Regions from separate parts of the Streptomyces sp. KL2 genome, predicted to be linked through region 3. Evidence: riboswitches for the same ligand, from Rfam matches in the RefSeq annotation. Region 3 holds a riboswitch; each other region holds the start of a gene.

The links. Region 3 has a riboswitch for cyclic di-AMP ahead of QPK52_RS09870 (NlpC/P60 family protein). Riboswitches for the same ligand answer to the same signal wherever they lie in the genome.
Region 1: it holds a riboswitch for cyclic di-AMP, as region 3 does, so the genes downstream of both, QPK52_RS16770 (transglycosylase family protein) here and QPK52_RS09870 (NlpC/P60 family protein) in region 3, are expected to answer to the same signal.
Region 2: it holds a riboswitch for cyclic di-AMP, as region 3 does, so the genes downstream of both, QPK52_RS16595 (transglycosylase family protein) here and QPK52_RS09870 (NlpC/P60 family protein) in region 3, are expected to answer to the same signal.

The regions. Positions count from the first base shown of each region.
Region 1 is NZ_CP127170.1:3,697,063-3,703,055, forward strand. It holds gene QPK52_RS16755 (5-(carboxyamino)imidazole ribonucleotide synthase) at 1-456, shown strand, start outside; gene purE (5-(carboxyamino)imidazole ribonucleotide mutase) at 453-1,004, shown strand; gene QPK52_RS16765 (dipeptidase) at 1,006-2,202, shown strand; cyclic di-AMP (ydaO/yuaA leader) riboswitch at 2,484-2,697, shown strand; gene QPK52_RS16770 (transglycosylase family protein) at 2,702-4,033, shown strand; gene QPK52_RS16775 (VOC family protein) at 4,186-4,566, opposite strand; gene QPK52_RS16780 (CGNR zinc finger domain-containing protein) at 4,702-5,265, shown strand; gene QPK52_RS16785 (UDP-glucose dehydrogenase family protein) at 5,318-5,993, opposite strand, start outside.
Region 2 is NZ_CP127170.1:3,656,502-3,662,494, forward strand. It holds gene QPK52_RS16585 (cytochrome P450 family protein) at 1-466, shown strand, start outside; gene QPK52_RS16590 (transglycosylase family protein) at 596-1,636, shown strand; cyclic di-AMP (ydaO/yuaA leader) riboswitch at 1,872-2,042, shown strand; gene QPK52_RS16595 (transglycosylase family protein) at 2,049-2,774, shown strand; gene eno (phosphopyruvate hydratase) at 3,037-4,326, shown strand; gene QPK52_RS16605 (FtsB family cell division protein) at 4,506-5,024, shown strand; gene QPK52_RS16610 (DUF501 domain-containing protein) at 5,107-5,664, shown strand; gene QPK52_RS16615 (exopolyphosphatase) at 5,661-5,993, shown strand, end outside.
Region 3 is NZ_CP127170.1:2,217,460-2,223,452, reverse strand. It holds gene QPK52_RS09890 (hypothetical protein) at 1-533, opposite strand, end outside; gene QPK52_RS09885 (hypothetical protein) at 791-1,324, opposite strand; gene QPK52_RS09880 (helix-turn-helix transcriptional regulator) at 1,321-1,569, opposite strand; gene QPK52_RS09875 (hypothetical protein) at 1,705-2,058, shown strand; gene QPK52_RS09870 (NlpC/P60 family protein) at 2,140-3,339, opposite strand; cyclic di-AMP (ydaO/yuaA leader) riboswitch at 3,350-3,492, opposite strand; gene QPK52_RS09865 (DUF1707 domain-containing protein) at 3,670-4,272, opposite strand; gene pcrA (DNA helicase PcrA) at 4,332-5,993, shown strand, end outside.

The DNA of each region.
Region 1 (5,993 bases), 1.5 Mb from region 3:
GCCCACGCCCAGGAGACGGCGCTGACGATCGCGAAGGAGCTGGGTGTGATCGGGCACCTGGCGGTGGAGCTGTTCGAGACCCGCGACGGCCGCGTCCTGGTCAACGAGCTGGCCATGCGTCCGCACAACAGCGGCCACTGGACCCAGGACGGCGCGGTCACCTCCCAGTTCGCCAACCACCTGCGGGCCGTGCTCGACCTGCCGCTGGGCGACCCGCGCCCCCGTGCGCCCTGGACGGTGATGGCCAACGTGCTCGGCGGCGACTACCCCGACATGTACCAGGGCTATCTGCACTGCATGGCCCGCGATCCGCGGCTGAAGATCCACATGTACGGCAAGGACGTGAAGCCCGGCCGCAAGGTCGGCCACGTCAACACCTACGGCGACGACCTGGCGGACGTACGCGAGCGCGCCGCCCACGCCGCCGCCTATCTGCGAGGGACCATCACCGAATGAGCAACGCCCCCAGCCCCGCATCCGCCCCCGCCGTGGGGATCGTCATGGGATCCGACTCGGACTGGCCGGTCATGGAGGCCGCGGCCGAGGCCCTGGACGAGTTCGAGGTCCCCTACGAGGTCGACGTCGTCTCCGCCCACCGCATGCCGCACGAGATGATCGCCTACGGCGACGAGGCGGCCGGACGCGGGCTGAAGGCGGTCATCGCCGGCGCCGGGGGAGCGGCCCACCTGCCGGGCATGCTCGCCTCCGTCACCCCGCTGCCGGTGATCGGCGTCCCCGTGCCGCTGCGGCACCTGGACGGCATGGACTCCCTGCTGTCCATCGTCCAGATGCCCGCCGGGGTCCCGGTCGCCACGGTCTCGGTCGGCGGCGCGCGCAACGCCGGCCTGCTGGCGGTCCGCATCCTGGCGGCCCACGACGAGGAGCTGCGCGAGCGCATGGAGCGGTTCCAGGCGGAGCTGAAGGACCAGGCGAGGGAGAAGGGCCGACGGCTGCGGAGCAAGGTCGCCGCGGGCGGCGCCGGCTTCGGCTTCGGGGGCAGGTGAGATGGGTCACTCCGCCGAGCTGCTGGCACGGGCCAGGGCGCTGCTGGAGGCCCATCCCGTCGCCGACGGCCACAACGACCTGCCGTGGGCGCTGCGCGAGCAGGTCGCGTACGACCTGGACCGGCGCGACATCGCCGGGGACCAGTCGGCCCATCTGCACACCGACATCCCGCGGTTGCGCGCGGGCGGGGTGGGGGCGCAGTTCTGGTCGGTCTACGTGCGCACCGACCTGACCGGTGACGCCGCGGTCAGCGCCTGCCTGGAGCAGATCGACGTGGTGCGGCGGCTGGCCGACCGCCACCCGGCCGACCTCAGGCCCGCCTTCACCGCCGACGACATGGAGGCGGCCCGCGCCGAGGGCCGCATCGCCTCCCTGATGGGCGCCGAGGGCGGCCACTCCATCAACAACTCCCTGGCCACGCTGCGCGCCCTGTACCGGCTGGGTGTGCGCTACATGACACTCACCCACAACGACACCATCGACTGGGCCGACTCGGCCACCGACACCCCGCGCCACGACGGCCTGACCCGCTTCGGCGAGGAGGTCGTGCGGGAGATGAACCGGCTGGGGATGCTGGTGGACCTCTCCCATGTGGCGCCCGCCACCATGCGCGACGCCCTGCGCGTGACGACGGCGCCGGTGGTCTTCTCGCACTCCTCGGCCCGCGCGGTGTGCGACCACCCGCGCAACATCCCCGACGACGTGCTGGAGCGGCTTCCGGTCAACGGCGGTGTGGCGATGGCCACATTCGTGCCGAAGTTCGTGCTGCCCGCCGCCGTCGCCTGGACCGAGGCCGCCGACGAGAACATGCGCGCCCACGGCCTTCACCCCCTGGACGGCAGCGAGAGGGGCCTGGCGGTCCAGCGCGCGTACGAGGAGGCCAACCCGCGCCCGGTCGCCACGGCGGCGACGGTCGCCGACCACCTGGACCACATGCGCGAGGTCGCGGGCATCGACCACATCGGCATCGGCGGCGACTTCGACGGCACGGCCTTCACCCCGTCCGATCTGAGCGATGTGTCCGGATACCCGCACCTGGTGGCCGAGTTGCTGGACCGCCGCTGGTCCGAGGCCGATCTGGCCAAGCTCACCTGGAAGAACGCGGTGCGCGTGCTGCGCGACGCGGAGGCGGTCGCCCGCCACGAGCGGACCAGGCGCGGCCCGTCGATCGCCACCATCGGACAGCTCGACGGATAGCTCCTTGACCTCCTCGTGACCCAACTCACGAGCCGGCCCTCCCCGGTACGTCGCTCTGCGTGCCGGAGGAGGGCCTTCTGCGTCATCGCTCCTGGCAGTGGGGAGAAGTGACAGCTCGTCAGAGCCGGGGTCCGCCACTCTTCGGGAAGTGAACGCAGCAGACGGTGACGATCTGACGATCATCAAAGCCTTCGAAACGGGCGTCCTGTGACCCATCGGCTTGTATCGGCGGAAACGATGTGTCTACCGTTCTGGCCGTGCCGTACGAATGTGCGGCGGCCCGCTGTCGAACGCCGAATCCTGTCAACGGCGGCGGGCTGGACCATCCACACCACCCGATGACAGGAGCGGGGGACCCAAGGTAAGTCGCCGTCCCGGGCCCATACGGGACGGCTTGGGGTGAAGCCATGCCGCGCCACGCGCCGCGGCACACATGGCCGGGCAACTCCAGCCCGAACCCGACAGCTCACCTCGCAGGCGTAGGAGAAGGAGCACACCTATGTCCGCACGCGGACGTCACCGTCGTATGCGCAACAGCCGTCTCACCCGCCTGTCGCTCGCCATCTCCGTGGGCGGCGCCGGCATGGCCCTTCCCCTGATCGCCGCCGGCGGAGCCAACGCGGCCTCCGTCGAGACCTGGGACAAGGTCGCCCAGTGCGAGAGCACGGGCAACTGGAGCATCAACACCGGCAACGGTTTCTACGGCGGCCTGCAGTTCACGCAGAGCACCTGGGCCGCCTTCGGCGGTACCCAGTACGCGCCGCGCGCCGACCTCGCCACCAAGGACCAGCAGATCGCCGTCGCCGAGAAGGTGCTGGCGGGGCAGGGCCCGGGCGCCTGGCCCGTGTGCTCGGTCAAGGCCGGCCTGACCAAGGGCGGTCCCGCCCCGGCCGTCTCCCCCGACGGCCGGAGCAACCCCACCGAGCAGAAGGAGCAGGCCCCGGCCGCTCCGAAGGCCGAGGCCAAGCCCGAGGTCAAGGCCGAGGCCAAGCCCGAGGTCAAGGCCGAGGCCAAGCCCGAGGCCGAGCCGAAGCAGCAGAAGAGCCAGGCCGCGCCGCAGCGCGCGGACCGCGGCGAGCGCGCCCACAGCCACGACCACGGCGCCGGCGAGGGCGCCTCCTACGAGGTCGTCGGCGGCGACACCCTCTTCAAGATCGCCGCGGCCCAGGGCGTCCAGGGCGGCTGGGAGCGCATCTACGAGGACAACCGCCAGGTCATCGGCGACAACCCGAACCTGATCTTCCCGGGCCAGGAGCTCACCCTGGGCGGCGCCGCCACCCAGCAGAAGGCCGCGGCCAAGCCCGAGGCCAAGCCGGCCCCGAAGGCCGAGAAGACCGAGAAGGCGGCGCCCAAGGTCGAGAAGACCGAGAAGGCCGAGGCCGTGCAGCAGTCGGCCGAGCGTGCCGACCGCAGCGACCGCGGTGCGGTCACCGGCTACACCGCCCCGGTGAACGCCGCTCCGTCCGGCTCCTACAAGGCCTCCGGTGCCCGTTGGTCCAACGGCCACACCGGTGAGGACTTCGCCGCCGCCTCCGGCACCCCGGTGAAGGCCGTCACCAGCGGCACCGTGGTCTCCGCCGGCTGGGGCGGGGCCTACGGCAACCAGGTCGTCATCCGTCACAACGACGGCCGGTACAGCCAGTACGGCCACCTGTCCTCGCTGTCGGTCAGCGCCGGCCAGACGGTCAACACCGGCCAGCAGATCGGCGCCGTCGGCTCCACCGGCAACAGCACCGGTCCGCACCTGCACTTCGAGATCCGTACCGCCCCCGGTTACGGCTCGGACATCGACCCGCTGGCCTACCTGCGGGCCAACGGCGTCAGCATCTGAGGGTCCTGACCCTCACCGGCCCGGTCGCCCGAGTCCGGAGCCGGCCGAGAGGCGGGCGGGGCAGGGGTGTGCGAACACCCCCGCCCCGCCCGCCTCTTCTCCGTTCCCTCACCCCGGCGCCCTGCCCCATCGCGCACTGACGGGCGGCCGGCTCACTCCACGCAGAGGCAGAAGGGGTGCCCGGCCGGGTCCCGGTAGACGCGGAAGTCGCGCTCGCCCCCGTCTCCCTGGAGGAGTTCGGCCCCCAGTTCCAGCGCCTCCCGCTCGGCCGCGTCCAACTCCCCGCGGGGCACGTAGAAGTCGAGGTGGAACTGCTGCGAACGCTCGGCGCTCGGCCACTGCGGCGGCACGTATCCGCGCGCCTCCTGGAAGGCGAACGTCCGGCCCTTCAGGGCGCCCGAGTCGAACGTCACCTCCACCCACCTGCCCTCGCCCTCGACCTTCCCGCCCAGCATCCGTGCGTAGAAGTCGGCGAGCTTCCCCGGTTCAGGGCAGTCCAGTACGACGACGTCCCGCAGCGTGGTGATGGCCATGGTGCTCTTCCCTCCTGTGCCGTGGATCACTTCTCCGTCACTCGCTCTGTTACCTGTTGGCGGCTTCAAGCGGTAACGAGTTACCCCATGATGGCGTTCTGTCGGTAACGGGGCAAGGCCGGTAACGTGGCAGGTGTGGAACGACCCGAGGAGCGGGATCCCACGCCGCCGGGACTCCGCCTGGTGAGGGATCTGATCAACACCCTGGACGTGGAGACGGACGCCGACGCCCTCGCCACCGCGGACGGCCTCGCAGCACTCGTGCACGAACACGGGTTGACCGGACCGCCGCCGACCAAACGGGACCTTCCGGACGTCATCCGGCTGCGCGAGGGCCTGCGCGCCGCATGCCTGGCCCACACCGGCGCGCGCATGCCGAAGGAGACGGCGGACCGGCTGGCCGCACTGCTGGAGGACGCGCCCCTGGTCCTCACCCTGGACGAGGAGGGCGCGGCGGCGCTCCGCCCCGCCGGGGCGCGCACCGCGGCGGCGGCGCTCACCGCGGCCGTGGCCGCCGCCGTCTCCGCCGCGGCGGCCGACGGCACCTGGTCCCGCCTGAAGGTGTGCGAGGCGCACGACTGCCGCTGGGCGTACTACGACAGGAGCCCGGCGGGCCGCAGGCGCTGGTGCACCATGGCCGTCTGCGGCAGCCGGGCGAAGATGCGGACGTACCGCGCACGGCGGTCGTCCGGGGACTGAGCGCTCCCGGCGGGCCCCCGCGGACGGGAAGCACGCAGGCGGGGAGCGGGCCCTACGCCGTCGGCCGGCCCAGCGCGCGGAAGGACCAGCCCGCCTTGCGCCACAGGGCCGGATCGAGGGTGTTGCGGCCGTCCAGGATGCGCTTGTGCGCCACGGTCTGGCCCAGCGCCTCCGGGTCGAGCTCCCTGAACTCGCGCCACTCCGTCAGATGCAGCACCACGTCCGCCCCGCGCACCGCCTCCGGCACGCTGTCCGCGTAGCCCAGGGTGGGGAAGACCCGCCGGGCGTTCTCCATGCCCTTGGGGTCGTAGACCGTCACCTGCCCGCCCTGCAGGTGGATCTGGCCCGCGACGTTCAGCGCCGGCGAGTCCCTTACGTCGTCGGAGTCCGGCTTGAAGGTCGCCCCCAGCACCGCCACGCGCTGCCCCAGGAACGTGCCGCCGACCGTCTCGCGGGCCAGCTCCACCATGTGGGAGCGGCGGCGCATGTTGATCGAGTCCACCTCGCGCAGGAACGTCAGCGCCTGGTCGGCGCCCAGCTCGCCCGCCCGCGCCATGAACGCGCGGATGTCCTTGGGCAGGCAGCCGCCGCCGAAACCGATCCCGGCGCGCAGGAACTTCCGCCCGATCCGGTCGTCGTACCCGATGGCCTCCGCCAGCTTCACCACGTCGCCGCCGGCCGCCTCGCAGACCTCGGCCATGGCGTTGATGAACGAGATCTTGGTGGCC
Region 2 (5,993 bases), 1.4 Mb from region 3:
CCATCCAGGGCAGCGGCGGCTGTTCCAGGAGGCGTCGGCGGCGGGCGACACCGGGCTGCTGCAGACGGCGGTGGAGGAACTGCTGCGCTACGACGGGCCGGTGGAGCTGGCGACCTGGCGGTTCGCCACCGAGCCGGTGGAGATCGGCGGACAGCGGATCGCCACCGGCGATCCGGTGCTGGTGGTGCTGGCCGCCGCCGACCGCGACCCGTCGAGGTTCGCCGACCCGGACACCCTGGACCTCACGCGCGGTGACAATCCTCACCTCGGATACGGCCACGGCATCCACTACTGCCTGGGGGCGCCGCTGGCGCGGCTGGAGGGGCGGGTCGCCCTCACGGCCCTGCTGGGACGCCTCCCCGACCTGCGGCTCGCGGCGGAACCTGCCGATTTGCGCTGGCGGGGCGGCCTCATCATGCGAGGGCTGCGCGAACTGCCGGTGGAGTTCGAGCCGGTGCGCGGGTGACGCACAGTCACGTACGTGATCCGTGCGTGATCTGCGAGACACTGACTTGTGATGATCGGCCCGGTGACGCTACGTTCAGCCGTCAACCGCTCAACCTTGCCGTCTGTCCACGCACGAGAGGCTCCGCACATGCTTTCCGGGAACGGTAGACACCGCCGCCCCCGCCAGGCTCCCGCCATCTTCGTCACGGCAGGAGTGACCGGCGCGGGGTTCGCCATCCCCCTGCTGGGGGCGGCGGGCGCGCAGGCGGCAGACCTCGACACCTGGGACCGGGTCGCGCAGTGCGAGAGCGGCGGCCTGTGGAGCGCCGACACCGGCAACGGCTACTACGGCGGCCTCCAGCTCACCCAGGAGATCTGGGAGCAGTACGGCGGTACGTCGTACGCCAAGCGCCCCGACCTCGCCAGCCGCAGCCAGCAGATCGCGGTGGCCGAGAAGATCCTCGCCGACCAGGGGCCGGAGGCCTGGCCCTCATGCGGCGTCAACGCCGGGCTGCGCCACGACACCACCGGCGAGGCCCCGGCCATCGACCCGGGCAACCTCCTGCCGGAGGAGGACGCGCGGGACGGCGGGAGCGGTGGGAACGGCGGGGGCCTCCTGGACGGCGTCCTGCCGGGCGGCGACGCGGCGGAGGAGGACTCCCCGGCCGCCGGCGGGGGCGGGTCCGGCGGCGCGGAGGACGGCGCCGAGGGCGAGCGGAAGGCCCCGAAGGACGGCGGTGCGGAGGACGGTGCCCAGGACGAGGGCGCGAAGGGCGGCGGCGCGGAGGACGGCGCCGAGGGCGACGGTGCGGAGGACGGCGCCCGCGCCGGGGCGGGGGAGGGCACCGGAAAGCACCGCGGCGAGCGCGACCCGCGCGAACTGGATCTGGAGCGCGGGGCGGAGAGCCGGGCGCCGGAGGGCCGGGAGACCGCCGGCGACGGACGCTCCGAGGAGGCCGCCGACCGCTCCGCCCGCGCCGAGCGCCCCGCGCTGGCGGGCACCGTGAGCGGCCTGGGCTCCCGCGGGAGGGACGAGGGCTATCTCGTGCGCCCCGGGGACTCGCTCGTGACGATCGCCCAGGAGCACGGCGTGCCGGGCGGCTGGAGCGGGCTGTACGAGAGCAACAAGGACGTCGTGGGCGAGGATCCGGACCTGATCCTGCCGGGGCAGGAGCTCTCTCTCGGATGAGTGCGGACGGCCCTGCGGGATGACCCTCCCGGGCGACTGCGGCGTGTCGTTCCTGTCCGGCCTAATGCTCCTCATCTGACCTGCGGGTTCCATCCGTGCGGGCGTCAGAAAGGGTGAATCGCCGGTTTCTGACATGCTTTGAGACGGATGTACCGGTGTGCTTACCGTCGTGTCGCTCGCACCGCGAGTGCCACCGACCGCAGCGCCGAATCCTGCCGGCGGCCGGTGGGCAGTCGTCGCGTCAGCGCCGATGGCAGGAGCGGGGGAACCAGGTAGGCGCCGCCCAGGACCGCAGGGTCCGAAGCGGCTTGGGGTGAAGTCGCCCGGGGCTCCGCGCCCCGGACGGCCGGGCTTGCTCACTGCCCGAACCCGACAGCTCACCTCGCAGGCGTCGGTGAGATAAGGGACGTCCATGCTGTTCACCGGCAAGGGGCACGACAGCCGCACCGCCAGAGCCGTCCGCGCGGCCGCGCTGACGGGCGCCGCGGGCGCCGCCATCGCCGTTCCGGTGGCGGGCGCGCCGGGCGCCTCGGCCGCCTCCGTCGACACCTGGGAGCGGGTGGCCCAGTGCGAGTCCGGCGGCGACTGGTCCATCAACACCGGCAACGGCTACTACGGCGGGCTGCAGTTCTCCCAGTCCAGCTGGGAGGCCGCCGGCGGCACCCGGTACGCGCCGCGCGCCGACCTGGCCACCAGGGAGCAGCAGATCGCCGTGGCCGAGCGGCTGCTGGCCATGCAGGGGCCGCGCGCCTGGGCCTGCGCCGAGAAGGGCGGCCTCACCGCCGACGGGCCCGCGGCCGAGGTGGACCCGGGCGGCGGCCGTTCCGTCGGCCCCGGCACCGGGCGGACGTACTCCGAGTCGCAGAACCGCTCCCGCCCGCAGTCGCAGAACCAGTCGCAGAAGCAGTCCCAGGAGCAGTCGCAGGAGCAGTCCCGTTCGCTGTCGCAGGGCGCCTCCGAGCGGGCGGACGGCCACCGGGACGGCGCCGAGTCCGGCTACACGGTCAAGTCCGGCGACACGCTGCGCGCCATCGCCGCCGCCCACGGCACCACCTGGCAGCAGATCCACCAGGACAACGCCGACGTCATCGGCGACGACCCCAACCTGATCTTCCCCGGCCAGCAGCTCCGGGTCTGATCCCCTGCTGTGCCCGCCCCGGCGCCGCCCCGTCACCCGGCGGCGCCATCCCGGTGCGGTGTGTCACCTCCCTTGGCGGAGGGCGCGCCGCACCGGGTTTATTCAATTTGGAAACAAAGCGCTCTCACCCTCTCTGATCTGCGATTTCATCCTCCGTTCCGCCGTATGGCACGGGCTGTCGGCGAGGTGGCGTGCGCGGGCCGGATAGGCTCAGGGCACTGAGACCCGACACACACGCCCGACACACACGAAGGAGACCCTCGTGCCGTCCATCGACGTCGTAGTGGCCCGCGAGATCCTCGACTCGCGAGGCAACCCCACGGTCGAGGTCGAGGTCGGCCTCGACGACGGCAGCACCGGCCGTGCAGCCGTTCCGTCCGGCGCCTCCACGGGCGCCTTCGAGGCCCTTGAGCTGCGTGACGGAGACAAGAGCCGCTACGGCGGCAAGGGCGTCGAGAAGGCCGTCCTCGCCGTCATCGAGCAGATCGGCCCGGAGCTGGTCGGATACGACGCCACCGAGCAGCGCCTGATCGACCAGGCGATGTTCGACCTGGACGCCACCCCGGACAAGTCCTCCCTCGGCGCCAACGCCATCCTCGGCGTCTCGCTGGCCGTCGCCCACGCCGCCTCCGAGGCGTCCGACCTGCCGCTGTTCCGCTACCTCGGCGGCCCGAACGCGCACCTGCTGCCGGTGCCGATGATGAACATCCTCAACGGCGGATCGCACGCCGACTCCAACGTGGACATCCAGGAGTTCATGATCGCGCCGATCGGCGCCGAGTCCTTCTCCGAGGCCCTGCGCTGGGGCACCGAGGTCTACCACACCCTCAAGAAGGTGCTGAAGGAGCGCAACCTCTCCACCGGGCTGGGCGACGAGGGCGGCTTCGCCCCCAACCTCGGCTCCAACCGCGAGGCGCTCGACCTCATCCTGGAGGCGATCAAGCAGGCCGGCTACACCCCCGGCCAGGACATCGCCCTCGCCCTGGACGTCGCCGCCTCCGAGTTCCACAAGGACGGCCGTTACGTCTTCGAGGGCCAGGAGCGCACCGCCGCCCAGATGACCGACTACTACGCCGAGCTGGTCGAGGCGTACCCGCTGGTCTCCATCGAGGACCCGCTGTTCGAGGACGACTGGGACGGCTGGAAGACCATCACCGAGCGCCTGGGCGACAAGGTCCAGCTCGTCGGTGACGACCTGTTCGTCACCAACCCCGAGCGCCTGGCCCGCGGCATCGAGGAGGGCGCCGCCAACGCCCTGCTGGTCAAGGTCAACCAGATCGGCTCCCTGACCGAGACGCTGGACGCCGTCGAGCTGGCCCAGCGCAACGGCTTCAAGTGCATGATGTCCCACCGCTCCGGCGAGACGGAGGACGTCACCATCGCCGACCTGGCCGTCGCCACCAACTGCGGCCAGATCAAGACCGGCGCCCCGGCCCGCTCCGAGCGCGTCGCCAAGTACAACCAGCTGCTGCGCATCGAGGAGATCCTCGACGACGCCGCGGTGTACGCCGGACGCTCGGCGTTCCCGCGCTTCCGCTCCGCGGACCGATGAGCACAGCCGCTCCGCGGACCGGTGAGCACGGCCGGTCCGCGGACCGGTGAGCACGGCCGCGGGAAGCGGCCCCGCCGTCACCGCGTCCCCGCCGCCGTCCCGTACGGTGGCGGGGACGCGGCGGCATGCGGCGGCCCACCGCGGCGGCACGGCGACGACAGGGCAGCAGGGGAGGCGAGGTGGCCGCGGAACGGGACAGGTTCTCCACCGCGACCAGGCTCAGGGCACTGGGCACACAGGCGGCCGAGCGCGTCTACCGCGCCCAGAACCGCCGGATGCGCGCCCCCCGCCGCAGCCGGCTGACCGGCCGCGCCGCACTGCTCGTCCTGGTCCTGTGCTCGCTCGTGGTCGCCCTGGCCTACCCCATGCGGCAGTACGTCTCGCAGCGTGCGGAGATCGAGGAGCAGCGGCGCCTGGTCGAGGAACTGCGCGGCCGGGTCGAGGAGAAGCGCGATCTGAAGGCCCGCTGGAAGGACCCGGCCTACGTGGAGCGGATGATCCGCGAGCACCTGCTCTACGTGCGCCCCGGCGAGACCGGCTACATCCTCCCGCGCGGCACGGCCGACCGTACCGGCGAGGGCGCCTCCCGCTCCCGCCGCACCGCCGAGCCCGGCCCCACCGAACAGGCCTGGTACCGGCACCTGTGGGACGGAGTGGACGCGGCGGACGCCTCCGGCGCCGCCGGGCAGCGCCCCTGAGCGGTCCGGAAGCGGCCCGGACCCCGACCGCCCCGCCGGGCCCCCGCGCCCGGCCCCGACACCCCTGAGGCATCCTGGCCACATGGAAACGCCCCCGCCCCGTACCGAGCCCACCGCGCCGACCGAAGCCGACGTCGAGGCATTCCAGCAGCAGCTCGGCCGTCCGCCGCGCGGTCTGCGCGCCATCGCGCACCGCTGCCCCTGCGGGCAGCCCGACGTGGTGGAGACCGCGCCGCGGCTGGAGGACGGCACGCCCTTCCCGACCACGTACTACCTCACCTGCCCGCGCGCGGCCTCCGCGATCGGCACCCTGGAGGCCGAGGGCGTGATGAAGGAGATGACCGAGCGGCTGCGCACCGACCCGGAGCTGGCCGCCGCGTACCGCCGGGCGCACGAGGACTACATCGCGCGCCGCGACGCCATCGAGGTGCTGGAGGGCTTCCCCAGCGCGGGCGGGATGCCCGACCGCGTCAAGTGCCTGCACGTCCTGGTCGCCCACTCGCTGGCCGCGGGTCCGGGCGTCAACCCGCTGGGCGACGAGGCGATCGCCATGCTCCCGGAGTGGTGGAGCAAGGGGCCGTGCGTGAGCGCGGCCGGGGACGGCAGGGGCGGCGAGGACAGCGGGGAGGGTGCGCGGTGACGGGGACGGCGAACGGCACGACGGCCGGCGCGGCGGCCGGCACGACGGTCAGGGTCGCGGCCGTCGACTGCGGCACGAACTCCATCCGCCTGCTCGTCGCCGACATCGACCCGGCCACCGGCGAACTGACCGACCTCGACCGCCGGATGACCATCGTCCGCCTCGGCCAGGGCGTGGACCGCACCGGGCGGCTGGCCCCCGAGGCGCTGGAGCGCACCTTCGCGGCCTGCCGCGAGTACGCCGAGGTGATCCGCGGACACGGCGTCACCCCCGGGCGCACCCGCTTCATCGCCACATCCGCCTCGCGCGACGCCGAGAACCGGGACGAC
Region 3 (5,993 bases):
CCGGTCACCGGCGCCAGCACCCCGCCGCGCGCCCGGTGCAGCCGGGCGGCGGCGGTCAGCGCGGCCGCGCACACCAGCGCGGCGGCCAGTGCGGCGGTGCGTCCGGCCGTCCAGCCCGCGCCGAGCACCGCCGTGGCGGCCTGGGCGGCCAGCAGCAGCGCGACCGCGCCCCAGACGGCGGCGGCGGTGTGCCGCCACAGCCTGCCCAGCCGGAAACCGGCCTCGGCGCGGGTGCGCTCGGCGACGGTGCGGGCCGCCTGGGTCAGCTCGTCGGAGACCCACTGGCGGGACGCGCCGGGCGAGTGGGCGAGGGCGGCGGGCACTCCGCCGCCCGCCGCGAGTTCGTCGCGCCGCCGCCGGAACTCGGCGAGCGCGCGGCGGCGGCCCTCCCGCACCCCGTGCGGGCAGTCCGTACAGGCGCAGCCGCCGCCGTGCCCGGCCGGCGGAGCGCCGCCCGCCGCGCCGGACGGTCTCGCCGTCCCTCCCGGGGGCGCGCCCGCCGTACCGCCGCCCCGCGCCGTGTCCACGGCCACTGTCGACCCACCTCTCCCCGGCTCTCCCCGAGCCGCCGACTCTCCGGCAACGGGAGGGAATTGTGCCCTACGGGGAGGGGGCCGGGGCGGTGTTCGGGGCATGTTCCCCGGCCCGTCCCCGGCCCGTCCTCCCGGGCGCGGGAGCCGGTTCGCGGCAGTGGCGCGGAGGGGGACGCCTCCAGGGGCGCCGTGCGTTCACCACCCGGACGAGTGAGCCGCCCCGGCGGGCGGTGCGCCCCCGAGGGTGAAGGGGCCGTTCAGTCCTCCTCGGCCGGTTCGTCGGCCGGTTCGTCGCGTGCGGTCAGCGCGGCCGCCCACAGCGGCAGCAGCCAGTGCGCGACCAGCAGGACGAGCACGGTCCCGGCCAGGGTCCGGACGGATACCGCCTCCTCGCCGCCGAACGCCAGGAGCAGCCACAGCAGCGCGGCCAGGTGCAGGACGAGGGAGGTCCGGTGGGCCAGGACGAAGGCCCGCCCGCGCTCTGCGCGCTGGCGCTCGTCCAGCATCCGGGCGCGCAGCTCCATCAGGCCGTGGGTGGCGAGGTTGAGCGCCCCGGTGACGACGCACCACGCCGCCGTCAGCAGGAGGAGGGCGGCGAGCGCGGCCCAGCGCGGGCCGGTGTCCGCCGAAGGGGCCGCCACCGGCGCCAGGACGGCGAGTACGGCGGCGGTCAGGGCGACGTGCGCGGCGACGAGGCCGCGCCGGCGCGCACGGGTGGCGTGGAGGCGCCGGTGGCGCGGGTCGTTCATCAACCGCAGCATGCGCCGGTCGTGGCGCGTGGTGGTCCTCATACCGGTTTCCTCCCGTAGACCTCGTCGGTGAGCGGGCGGAAGGGCTCCAGGGAGAACAGCGCCTCGACGGGCAGCCCGAAGAAGGCGGCGATCCGCAGAGCCAGGTCGAGACTCGGGTTGTAGTCGCCGCGTTCGATGTAGCCGATGGTCTGGTAGTGGGCGCCGACCGCTTCCGCCAGGCGTCGGCGGGAGACCTTCCGCTCCGCCCGCACCATGGCCAGCCTGTTGTGCACCTGCTCGCTCATGTATAAGAAGTACTACATATTTGAGTGCACCGGCAACAAGGCGGCGAGGGAGGGAGGCTGCGGGAACCGGACGGAGGGGCGGAAGAGCGCCCTGGCCGGCGGGGGTGGGGAGGCCCCCGGATACGCTCGCGTGCCATGGAGGCACTCACCCACTTCTTCGTCGGCCTGCACATAGTCGGCATCGGCGCCCTGCTCGGCGGCTTCATGACACAGATGAAGGCCATGGGCGCCGGCGAGGCCCGCATCGTCCCCGCGATGCTGCACGGAGCCCTCACCATGCTGGTGACGGGCGTGGCCCTGGTGGGCCTGAACGAGGCGGACGGCCAGACCGTCAACCACATCAAGATCGGTGTGAAGCTCGCCCTGCTGGTGGTGATCCTCGGCCTGGTCTACGTCAAGCGGGACGAGGAGCGGCTGCCCGCGCCGCTGTTCGGCACCATCGGCCTGCTCACCGTCGCCAACATCTTCATCGCCGTCATGTGGACGTAGGCGGCTGTGCCGACGGCCGACGGCGGGCGGCGGCCGTCGGGCGGGCGGCGGTGCGGAGGCACGGCCGCCCGCCGTCCCGTCTCAGGCCGGCCGGACCGCGCTGTGGAAGGGCATGTGGTCGACGGACTCGTAGCGCACCTCGGCGCCCGGCTTCGGCGCGTGGATCATCTGGCCGCCGCCCGCGTAGACGCCGACGTGGCTGATGTCGTCGTAGAAGAAGACCAGATCTCCGGGCCGCATGTCGGCCTTGGCGATCCGGGCGCCCGCGTTCACCTGGTCGTAGGTGGTGCGCGGCAGTGAGACGCCCGCGCTGAGCCAGGCGGCCCGGGTCAGCCCCGAGCAGTCGTAGGAGTTGGGGCCGGTGGCGCCCCAGACGTACGGCTTGCCGAGCTGGGCCTCGGCGAAGGCGAGCACCTTCTGTGCCTTCGCGGCGTACGAGTCGTCCGCGGCGCCGCCGGTTCCGGTGTCCGTGCCGCCCGTGCCCGTGCTGCCGCCGCCGGTGTCCGTGCCGCTGTCCGCCGGCGTCTCGTCCCGCTTCTCGCGCTCGGCGGCCGCCTCGGCCTCGGCCTGCCGCCTCTCGCGCTCGGCAGCGGCGGCGGCGGCCTTGCGGCGGGCCTCCTCCTGCCGCCTGCGCTCCTGAGCGGCCAGGCGCGCCTTCTCCTCGGCGGTCAGCTCCGACAGCAGCTTCCGGGCCTGCGCCAGCTTGCCCTGGACGGTCTTCCTGCTGTCCGCCAGCTCCTTCTGGGCGTCGGTGAGTTCGGCCAGGCTCGCCGACGCCTCCGAGCGCTTCTTCCGAGCCGCGCGCTGCTCGTCCCGGTAGTCGTCGACGGCCTGCCGCTGGCGGTCGGTGATCCGGTCCATCAGGTGCTTGCGGCCGAAGAAGTCCTGGGGGTCGTCGGACAGGAGCAGCACCGCGGTGTCGGAGACCCCTCCGCTGCGGTACTGCGCGGTGGCGTAGCCGCCCAGCTTCCGGCGGGCGTCGTTGAGCCTGTCCGCGCGCTCGGCGGCCTCGTCGAGGAGCCGGTCGACCTCCTCGCGCTGCTCGTCCGCCTTCTCCTTGGCCGCGTTGTACTTCTGCGTCGCGCTGCCCGCCTCCCGGTACAGCGCGTCCACCCGCTTGCGGACCTCCTCGATCGAGGGCCTGCCGTCCTCGGGCGCGGCCTGGGCGGGACCTTGGGAGAGAAGGGTCGCGGAGGCGATGGCCGCGGTGGTGAGTCCGACCGCTCCGCGACGGGAGGCGGGGGACAGCAGGGGGGTGCGCGGTCTGCGGTGCGACGCCAAGGCGGGCGCTCCTTCCGTGGAACACCGCCTACCGGGTTAGCTGACGGGTTCGGGCGTCGGAAGTCCGCCCTACGGGCCCGCGGGCCCGATTCACCCCGGTGGGGAGTGGGTCCCCGGCCCCGGCCGCACGGCCGGGCTCGGCGGAGGCCGCCCGTGCCGACGCTGTCGCCGGCGAGGGGTCCGGGCCGCCTGACGCTGGACCGTAGAGCACTGGTGGGGCTCCTGTGAAGGCCGGTGTTCGGTATATCCCGAAACCGATTCGTTATCGGTCGGTTATCGTCCGTTTCGGGGGCCCGCCGCCGGGACCTGCCGCTCCGGGGGCGGCGGCGCTCAGTCGCGGGAGCGGCGCCCGGGCCAGCGGTACGGGTGGCGCACGACGATCGTCCCCACCTTGGAGCCGCCGCTGATCCGCAGCACCGGCATCCCGGGCACGGGCGGTTCGGTGGCCCGGTTCCGGACGGACCCCATTCCGGAGGTCACCCCCTCGGCCCGCACCGTCCAGCCGCGCGGCACGACGACCTTGATCTCGCCCATTCCCGCGTCGAGCTCCAGGCGGACCTCCCGGTGGCGGCACTCCGCCCGCGTGAAGTCGATCACGATCCGCCCCAGCGTGGTCTTGGCGGTGATCCGCTCCGGCACCATCCAGTGGCCGTCCTGCCGGATGTCGCCGGCGACCGTCCTCAGCGCCAGCGGCTCCTGGGCGCTCGGGGCCAGGCCCGCCGCGTCCTGGCCGGGCAGGTCCGCGACCAGTGCCTCCAGTTCGCCGTAGGTCTTGGCGGCGAACGCCCTCTCCAGCCGCTCGTCCAGCTCCTCCAGGTCGATGCGGCCGTCGCCGGCGGCCTCGCGCAGTCGCTCGGCCACCGCCTCACGGTCGGTGTGCCCGGCGCGCAGCTCCGAGCCGGGACGGGGGCGGGGCGCGGGGGCGTCGGTCATGCCCGCCATCTTAGGAGGGCCGCCCCGGCCGCGGGCGCGGCGTCCTAGACTCGACGGCGATGAGCAGCCTCTTCGACGACAGCTTCCTGGCCGACCTCGAGCCCTCCGGGGACGAGGAGCCGCCGCCCCCGCCGGAGGAGGCGTCCGCGCCGCCGGAGGACGACGTCCCCGACGACCTCTTCGCGGGCGCCTTCGGCGGAGGCGGGGCGCGCGACGCCTACTACGGCAACGGCGCGGCCCGTCCCGTCGTCGATCCGGCCGCCCTGCTGGAGGGGCTCAACGACCAGCAGCGCGCGGCCGTGGTGCACACCGGCTCGCCCCTGCTGATCGTCGCGGGCGCCGGGTCCGGCAAGACGCGGGTGCTCACCCACCGCATCGCGCACCTGCTGGGCGCGCGCGGCGTCCACCCCGGGGAGATCCTCGCGATCACCTTCACCAACAAGGCCGCGGGCGAGATGAAGGAGCGCGTGGCGGAGCTGGTCGGCCCGCGCGCCCAGTCGATGTGGGTCTCCACCTTCCACAGCGCGTGCGTGCGCATCCTGCGGCGCGAGAGCAAGAAGCTCGGCTTCACCTCCAGCTTCTCGATCTACGACGCCGCCGACTCCCGCCGTCTGATGGCACTGGTCTGCCGGGACCTGGACCTGGATCCCAAGCGATTCCCGCCCAAGTCGTTCAGCGCGCAGGTGTCGAACCTGAAGAACGAACTGGTCGACGAGGAGGACTTCGCGGCCAGGGCGTCCGACGGTTTCGAGAAGACGCTGGCCCAGGCGTACGCGATGTACCAGGCGCGGCTGCGGGAGGCCAACGCCCTGGACTTCGACGACATCATCATGACGACGGTCCACCTGCTCCAGGCGTTCCCCGACGTCGCCGAGCACTACCGCCGCCGCTTCCGCCATGTGCTGGTCGACGAGTACCAGGACACCAACCACGCCCAGTACACCCTGATCAGGGAGCTGGTGGGCGTGGACGGCAGCGAGGAGGGCGCGGCCGCGGGCGGGCGTGCCGAGCTGTGCGTGGTGGGCGACGCCGACCAGTCGATCTACGCCTTCCGCGGCGCCACCATCCGCAACATCCTCCAGTTCGAGGAGGACTACCCGGACGCGACCACCATCCTGCTGGAGCAGAACTACCGCTCCACCCAGACCATCCTCTCGGCCGCCAACGCCGTCATCGAGCGGAACGAGAACCGCCGCCCGAAGAACCTGTGGACCGACGCCGGGTCCGGGGCCCGCATCACGGGCTACGTGGCCGACACCGAGCACGACGAGGCGCAGTTCGTCGCCGAGGAGATCGACCGGCTGACGGACGCGGGCGAGGCGAAGGCGGGCGACGTCGCCGTCTTCTACCGCACCAACGCCCAGTCCCGCGTCTTCGAGGAGGTCTTCATCCGGGTCGGCCTGCCGTACAAGGTCGTCGGCGGAGTGCGCTTCTACGAGCGCAAGGAGGTCCGCGACGTCCTGGCGTACCTGCGGGTGCTGGCCAACCCCGAGGACGCCGTACCGCTGCGCCGCATCCTCAACGTCCCCAAGCGGGGCATCGGCGACCGGGCCGAGGCGATGATCGAGGCGCTGGCGCTGCGCGAGCGGATCACCTTCCCGCAGGCGCTGCGCCGCGTCGACGAGGCGTACGGCATGGCGGCCCGCTCGGCCAACGCCGTCAAGCGCTTCAACGCGCTGATGGACGACCTGCGGACGGTCGTGGAGTCCGGCGCCGGGCCG